Regions from separate parts of the Ferrimonas lipolytica genome, predicted to be linked through region 1. Evidence: riboswitches for the same ligand, from Rfam matches in the RefSeq annotation. Region 1 holds a riboswitch; the other holds the start of a gene.
The links. Region 1 has a riboswitch for cobalamin ahead of HER31_RS05015 (cobalt-precorrin-5B (C(1))-methyltransferase). Riboswitches for the same ligand answer to the same signal wherever they lie in the genome.
Positions count from the first base shown of each region.

Region 2: another riboswitch for cobalamin. It lies ahead of HER31_RS06215 (TonB-dependent receptor domain-containing protein); the one in region 1 lies ahead of HER31_RS05015 (cobalt-precorrin-5B (C(1))-methyltransferase).

Region 1 covers NZ_CP051180.1:1,070,887-1,074,305, forward strand. The annotation lists gene cobD (threonine-phosphate decarboxylase CobD) at 1-986, shown strand, start outside; gene HER31_RS05010 (histidine phosphatase family protein) at 1,066-1,623, opposite strand; cobalamin riboswitch at 1,813-1,986, shown strand; gene HER31_RS05015 (cobalt-precorrin-5B (C(1))-methyltransferase) at 2,139-3,236, shown strand; gene HER31_RS05020 (precorrin-8X methylmutase) at 3,249-3,419, shown strand, end outside.
Region 2 covers NZ_CP051180.1:1,313,792-1,317,210, reverse strand. The annotation lists gene HER31_RS06215 (TonB-dependent receptor domain-containing protein) at 1-1,696, opposite strand, end outside; cobalamin riboswitch at 1,850-2,021, opposite strand; gene HER31_RS06210 (hypothetical protein) at 2,267-2,566, shown strand; gene HER31_RS06205 (GGDEF domain-containing protein) at 2,838-3,419, shown strand, end outside.

The sequences.
Region 1 (3,419 bases):
CTCGCTACAACATTCCCCGAGAACAATGGTTAGATGTGTCTACTGGTGTCAGCCCTTGGACCTATCCTCATACTGCCATCGCAGCAGCACATTGGAACCGCTTGCCGGAGGAGGAAGATGGCCTCGAACAAGCCGCGCGCGACTATTATCAGTGCCAATCGCTGTTGGCGGTAGCTGGTTCGCAAGCGGCCATTCAAACCTTGCCCGAGGTTTGGCGCAAACAACTTGAGCTTAGCGGCGACTGGCGCGCTGAGCAGATGAGAGTTGGTTTGCCACAGGTGGGTTATAAAGAGCATCAAAAAGCGTGGCAACGAGCAGGTTGGATCATTAACCATTATCCGCCGTCGTTAGATAATCGGTTTGTTGCTGGGGTTGATGCGCTGGTTGTGATAAACCCCAATAATCCCACTGGGCAGTTATACGATGCGAAAACGTTGTTGCAGTGGCAGCAACAACTGGCAAAAAAAGGTGGCTTAATGGTGGTCGACGAAGCCTTTGCTGACGTTGATTTAAGCCAGTCGATAAGTCACTTATGCCCACAGCCGGGGCTAGTGGTATTGCGCTCGGTTGGTAAGTTTTTTGGCTTAGCCGGTATTAGAGCTGGGTTTGTGTTAGCCCCAAGCCAGCTGTTAAGTGCTTGCGCCTATGAGCTTGGCCCGTGGACTATTGCCGGCCCTGCTCGGCAGATCTGCATGCGGGCGTTGCAAGATACACCGTGGCAGTTAACACAAAGACAGCGCTTAGCAGCAGCAACGGTACGTTTGCAGGCGCTATTGCAGCCGTTGTTGTGCCATGGTGCGTCGTTGGCGGGAACCGATCTGTTTCAAACCCTCTACAGCAACAAGGCAGTGCAGTGGCACGAGCAGTTGTGTGCGGATGGCGTATTCACACGCCTTACCGATGAACAGGATGGTATTCGCTTTGGTCTGGTTGATGATGAGCAGCAGTGGCAACGTTTGGCGGCGGCAATTAGTAAGTTAACTTAACGTTATTTTATTTTTTGCAGAAAACAAATTCGCTAAAATAATATGTTTCAACCATTAATGTCGCTTGGCTATCAAATTTTCATGGTAGCCTTGATATTTTTTCGTAATCAATCTCAATTAATTCGCAGTTGGCTGGAACTAGTGTTTCCTTACTCCAAGGCGGCAGCCCATGGTAATAGTTCAGGCAAGTTCTAATCCATTCGCCATGGGTGACGATGATAATGGATGAATTGTTATTAATATTAATTACTTCAAAAAAACGACGGATGCGATTAAGCAAACTCAAGGTCGACTCTGATCCTTCAATATCCATTGCATTCTGGTTGAAACGACCATGGTAACCAGCCATTAGGCTCGGCTCTTCGCTGATCGACTTTCCCTGTAATGCCCCCATATGGCGCTCTCTTAGGCGCGGATCTACCCTCAGTTCCGCGTTAGTGGATATCAGTTTTGCTGTTTCAATACAACGAGATAGGTCGCTGCTATAGATAGCATCTATCGGCGTATCTTTGAGCTGACGTGATAGCGCTTGTGCCTGATTTATTCCTTGAGCAGACAGCGAGCTTTCGAGGTGGCCTTGGATTATTCCTTTTCTATTCCAAGTGGTTTCGCCATGTCGGCACAGATATAAATTCATTTCTAACTACAAATCATTAGGTGGGTTAACGGCAAGATATTTAGACTAAGTTATTTAAAGCTCTAGCTTCAACCGCGCTTACTCAAATTTACAGAATGATAATCATTTATTGTATCTATATCACGTTATTTGCCTTACCGAATAAATACTGTCGTTTATCACATATTATTGATGCCCCTTGCTGTCCTACTCTAGCGTCAGTTTCGTGGAGCATTAGTGCTTAAAGGGGAACCAGATGAAATTTCTGGACTGTACCCGCAACTGTAATTGGTAAGTTAACTCATATGCCACTGGCGAAATGCTGGGAAGGGTGAGTTAGTCAAAGCCAAAAGTCAGGATACCCGCCATGAATACCGTATTACAGATTGAGCGGGATCACTCAATGTCTGATGCACCATACCTTCTGGCGCCAGTCTATCTCCCGTTCCATATCTATCGATTTTGTTAGGCGTTGGATGTGTTGACGGTTTCTTTGCTGAAGCTGCTATCCGCGCCACTACCGTGGTGTTTAAGTCGTGACCGTTACTGCAATAAAACAAAGTAAGCACCGAAGTGAGTTAAGAACCGGTTATACCACCGGTGCTTGCGCCACGGCTGCCGCTTTGGCTGCGCTCAAAACCTTGCTAGGCGGCACTACACCAGCGGCTGTAACCATCAAGCTGCCGGGCGGCAGTGATGCTCGCTTTGATTTAGCGCAATGCCAATTGGGTTTTGCTTCTGTCATCAAAGACGCTGGTGATGATCCCGATTGCACCCACGGCGCCAATATCTCCGCGACGGTTGAACTGAGCTCGCGCAGTGGCATTGAGTTTGTTGCCGGCGAAGGGGTTGCGACAGTAACTAAGCCGGGATTGGAGCTTGGCGTTGGTGAGCCTGCTATTAACCCAGTGCCGCGCAAGATGATACGTGAACACCTGTTGCCATTGTTGCAACAACATCAGCACTGTGGCGCTAAGGTAACCATTGCGGTTGTTGGCGGCGAGGCGATGGCGGAACACACCATTGGGCGTCGCTTAGGCCTAATTGGTGGCATCTCGATTCTAGGTACTCGCGGTACCGTATACCCCTATTCAACGTCGGCTTACGCCGCTTCTGTTCGACAAAACGTTGAAGTTGCTGTAGCAGCTGGCCATACCCAGATGGTTCTAACCACCGGCAGCCGCACTGAGCGTGCGGCAATGGCAGCACGGCCTAACTGGGAAGAGATTCAGTTTGCCCAAGCTGGTGACTTTTGCGGTGTTGGCTTGCGTGCGGCGGCTCGTTATGGAGTAACACGGATAAGCCTTGTCACCATGATTGGCAAGTTGTGCAAGATAGCCGGCGGCACCACCATGACCCACGTTACTGGCCGTGCGATTCAATTCAAACTGCTGGCCGCTGAACTCGCGGCCATGGGCGCCAGTGCCGAGGTGTGTCGGTCCGTCGCAGCGGCCAACACCGGTCGACATCTGTTTAGTTTGGTGCCGGTTCAATGGCATCAACAATTCTTTCAGCGCCTGTGCCAGATGGCAGCGCGTCATTGTTACCAATACAGCCACAATAAGGTGATTGTTGAAGTTGAGTTAATTGACTTCGACGGCTCCTTGTTGGCAACGGCTTGTCACGGAGAATAACCCTTGGAACAAATGAAACAGCTAACGGCTCAAGGCCAGCAGATTGAGCGTGACTCTTTTGGTCAGATTGATCTGGAGATCGAACGCGACCACGGTGGTCACAACTTCACTCACGAAGAGTGGGCGGTGGTTCGTCGGGTAATCCATAGTAGCGGTGACTTTGAGTTTGCTGATCTGTTTTGC
Region 2 (3,419 bases), 240 kb from region 1:
CAAAGCTTAGATCCACTTTGTGGTACGCTGATAAGAAGTCACCGCTGCCATCATAGTTACTGTCACCAGCAAAACGCTTGCCTTGATAATGGTAATCAAGACGCCCATCGAGTTGCTGCCATTGATACGAAACGGCGTAATCAGCTTCATGCTCAGAGCGGCTAACCAATTGCTCTCCAGACGATTTATCCTCAGTGTCTAAGTAGGTGTATGCCAACTCATGAGTTAAACCCCAAAACTGAAATTGGCTGCCAAACTCAACCCCACGCATTTGCGCATCAGCAACATTACTCGGCCGGTAGATCTCCCAACCAAACTGATCAAACTCACCGCTACCAGCCCAATCAATAAGATTTTCAATCTCGTTTTTGAACACGCTCAGGTACGCGCTAGCGCCGATTCGACTGTAATTAAGGGTAATTTCGGTATTTTTCGAGGTTTCCGACAACAGATCCGGATTGCCAAGCTCAGGCCAGAATAGGTCATTGAAGGTCGGCGCCTTAAAGCCGGTGCCGTAACTGGCACTGATCCGCCAATGAGAGCTGAGGTGATAGGCACTACTTAGATTGTATGAAGTTTCGCTATCAACATCTTCGACGTCATCAAAGCGGACTGCCGCTTCCAGTAACCATCCACCAAAGCGAGCACGCGCCAACCCATACACACCAATAAGATCACGGTCGCTAGTGGCATAATCACCATTGACCGACTCATTGTTATAGTCAACTCCGCCTATCGCCGTAACAGTGTCGTTAAAATGATATTGGTTGGTAAAATTGAGTTGGTCACGATCGGTTTGAAAACGCGATTTAGCGGCGACGCCATCTCGAAACTGGTCATTCCGATCACGGGACTGACCCACGCTAAATTGTGATTCAAACTGCTGTCGCTGATAGCGACTGGCTATATTCCAAAAGAAGTTATCAAAATCCGATTGGTCTGGACCCGTCGCAGCAAATATGTCGTCGTATTCGCTGTTGCCACTATTGTATTGGCCCTGCCACGCTATGCTCCAGCTTTGATTTAATGGCTGTTCACCGTTCAAACCAACAGTAATCCGATCGTAACCATCATCATCTGCTTCATCGGTATCCCGATACACATCAAAACCATCACTTGCTTCAGCGGCAACAGTCACGCTAGTTTGCCCTTCACCATGGCTAACCCCTGCACCAGCAGCCAAACGGCCATAATTGTCACTGCCAAGTTCAGCGGCAGTAAAGTACTGACCACTTTGCAGCTGTCGAGTGAAAATCTGAATCACACCACCGATGGCATCACTGCCCCACACTGATGCCCGTGGGCCTTTAACCACCTCAATCCGCTCAATCTGTTCCGGTGATACCGCTGAGAAATCGGTGCTGCCTAATGTGGCGGAACTCACTCGAATGCCATCAATTAGCACTAACACATGATCAGAATTGGCACCACGAACACTCACCGAAGCGGTTTGTGCACTGCCGCCACTTCGAGTAACACTTAAACCCGGTAAACGTTCAAGTAGATCCACCACTGATTTGGGCTGCAGAATTTCGATTTCAGCTCGTTCGACCGTATTTACCACCGCCAGCTGATACTCAGCGGCAGTGTCGAAACGAGAGCCTGTCACAGTAATGGTTTCTATATCAGCAGCGAACGCCGCAGATGAGGCAGCTGTGGTAATAGCAACAGCTGCAAAGCGCGTTTTTAAACTCATGATGTTCCCTATTAATTGAGTTAAAAGCGCGGGAAATGGTTTGAGGTAGCAATCACATCATGGTGACAGCAACAGAATAGCGTCGTCTTTATTGTTTAAGCACAACAGTGCGTACAGCAAAATTCAACCACCTGCTCAAGTAACCCGCTTGAGTCAAATCGGCAAATTTAGGCAGGTATCCTGGCTTTCAGCGTCTAGGGGCGCCCCTTCCCAGCGTAAGCCAGTGGTAACGACACCCCGCTCTGATCACAGTTGCGAGTACAGCCGCGGAATTTAACCGCGTTCCCTATTAGTCCCATTGGGCACCAAAATTCGAAGCGTTTGTTAACACTTAGTGCTAAGTGTGACAGAGTTGGCCATCAACTCAAGCAGAAACTCATAGGATTTCAGCAGGGTTCTGCAAACCGGTTAATTCGCATCGGCGCAGCCAGCTCCGCTAATGGCATGACATTAGTGCTGCAGTACTAACGGCCAATAACTCAGCAGTCGCTCACGAAATTACTAACTAATAACAGTAATTGGCGCAGTCTATTGCTAGCATTAAGCTACTTTACCCAATGAACGAAAACGATGATTGAGCAAACTTTTACCCCGAAAGCTAAAGATGAACTTATCTGCCTGATCCTGCACGCGCAGCACCTGATCAACGCTCAAACACTCTATCGTCAAGATGTGTCGGAGCAATTTGAACAAATCTTCCAGCCTGAAGGTGATACGGTTACCTGCCCGATTAGTGACGAAATCGTCAAAGCAGAACAGTTGGAAGCTTGGCTTAACGACAACCTCAATAGCGAACAGCGCGCCGAACTCGGTGACATCACCTTCGTAGCCATTGGCACAATTTTGCAGCTCTGGGCAGTTTGTAGTTAAGCCTCATAAGGCTGCTCAATAAGCCCGCTATCGCGGGCTTTTTAGTGGCTGAATGCCAACGCCGAAGCAAACTTCTACGACAAAATTTCGTTTGTTCCTCAGGAAAAGATGAAGTCGACTACAACTGTAAGTGAAGTATCTTCCAAACCAGTCACTATTACTGCAGTCACGGCCGTTTTCTAATATAATTTAGGATGACTATTGGCACGGATCGCCAATAACACAAGGTAGCAAGCTACCTTAGAACCATCAGATAAACGTTTGGAATGGAATGAATCCTCTACTCAACTATAGCCAGAGCGATAATACTCAAGGCGCCGACTTTGTCGAACATGAAATTGAACAGATAATTGTCACATTCGCAGTTATTGGCATCGTGGCGGTGGCATTAATGGGAACGCTATGTGCTTATTTAGGCAACTATCAATTAGTGTTCTTTGATTTAATTGCCGGAACCATTTTTCTGCTGGTATTGAAATTTCGTTCGAACTATCGTCTCGCCTCAACGATACTACTATTTAACCTTTATGGGTTATTAATTACGTTAATATACTCCGGCGGTTTTGGCGGTACTGGCCCTATCTGGATGCTGATCGCGCCACCGGTCACCTTTTTCCTCTCTGGCTTAACCCTTGGCGTAGTTAACATCAGCTTATTCCTAGTTGGCGCTATCGTTGCCTACTTCTTCGGTTATGTTGGCCAAGCCAACCAAATACTCTCGCCGGAACTAGCGTTACGAGTATTGCTATGTTTCATTCTTGTTACGCTACTCAGCGCTACCTATGAGTATTTCAAGCACAAATACAGTTCACGCTTATCACAGCTGGTTAAGTATAATGAAGCGCTCGCTAAT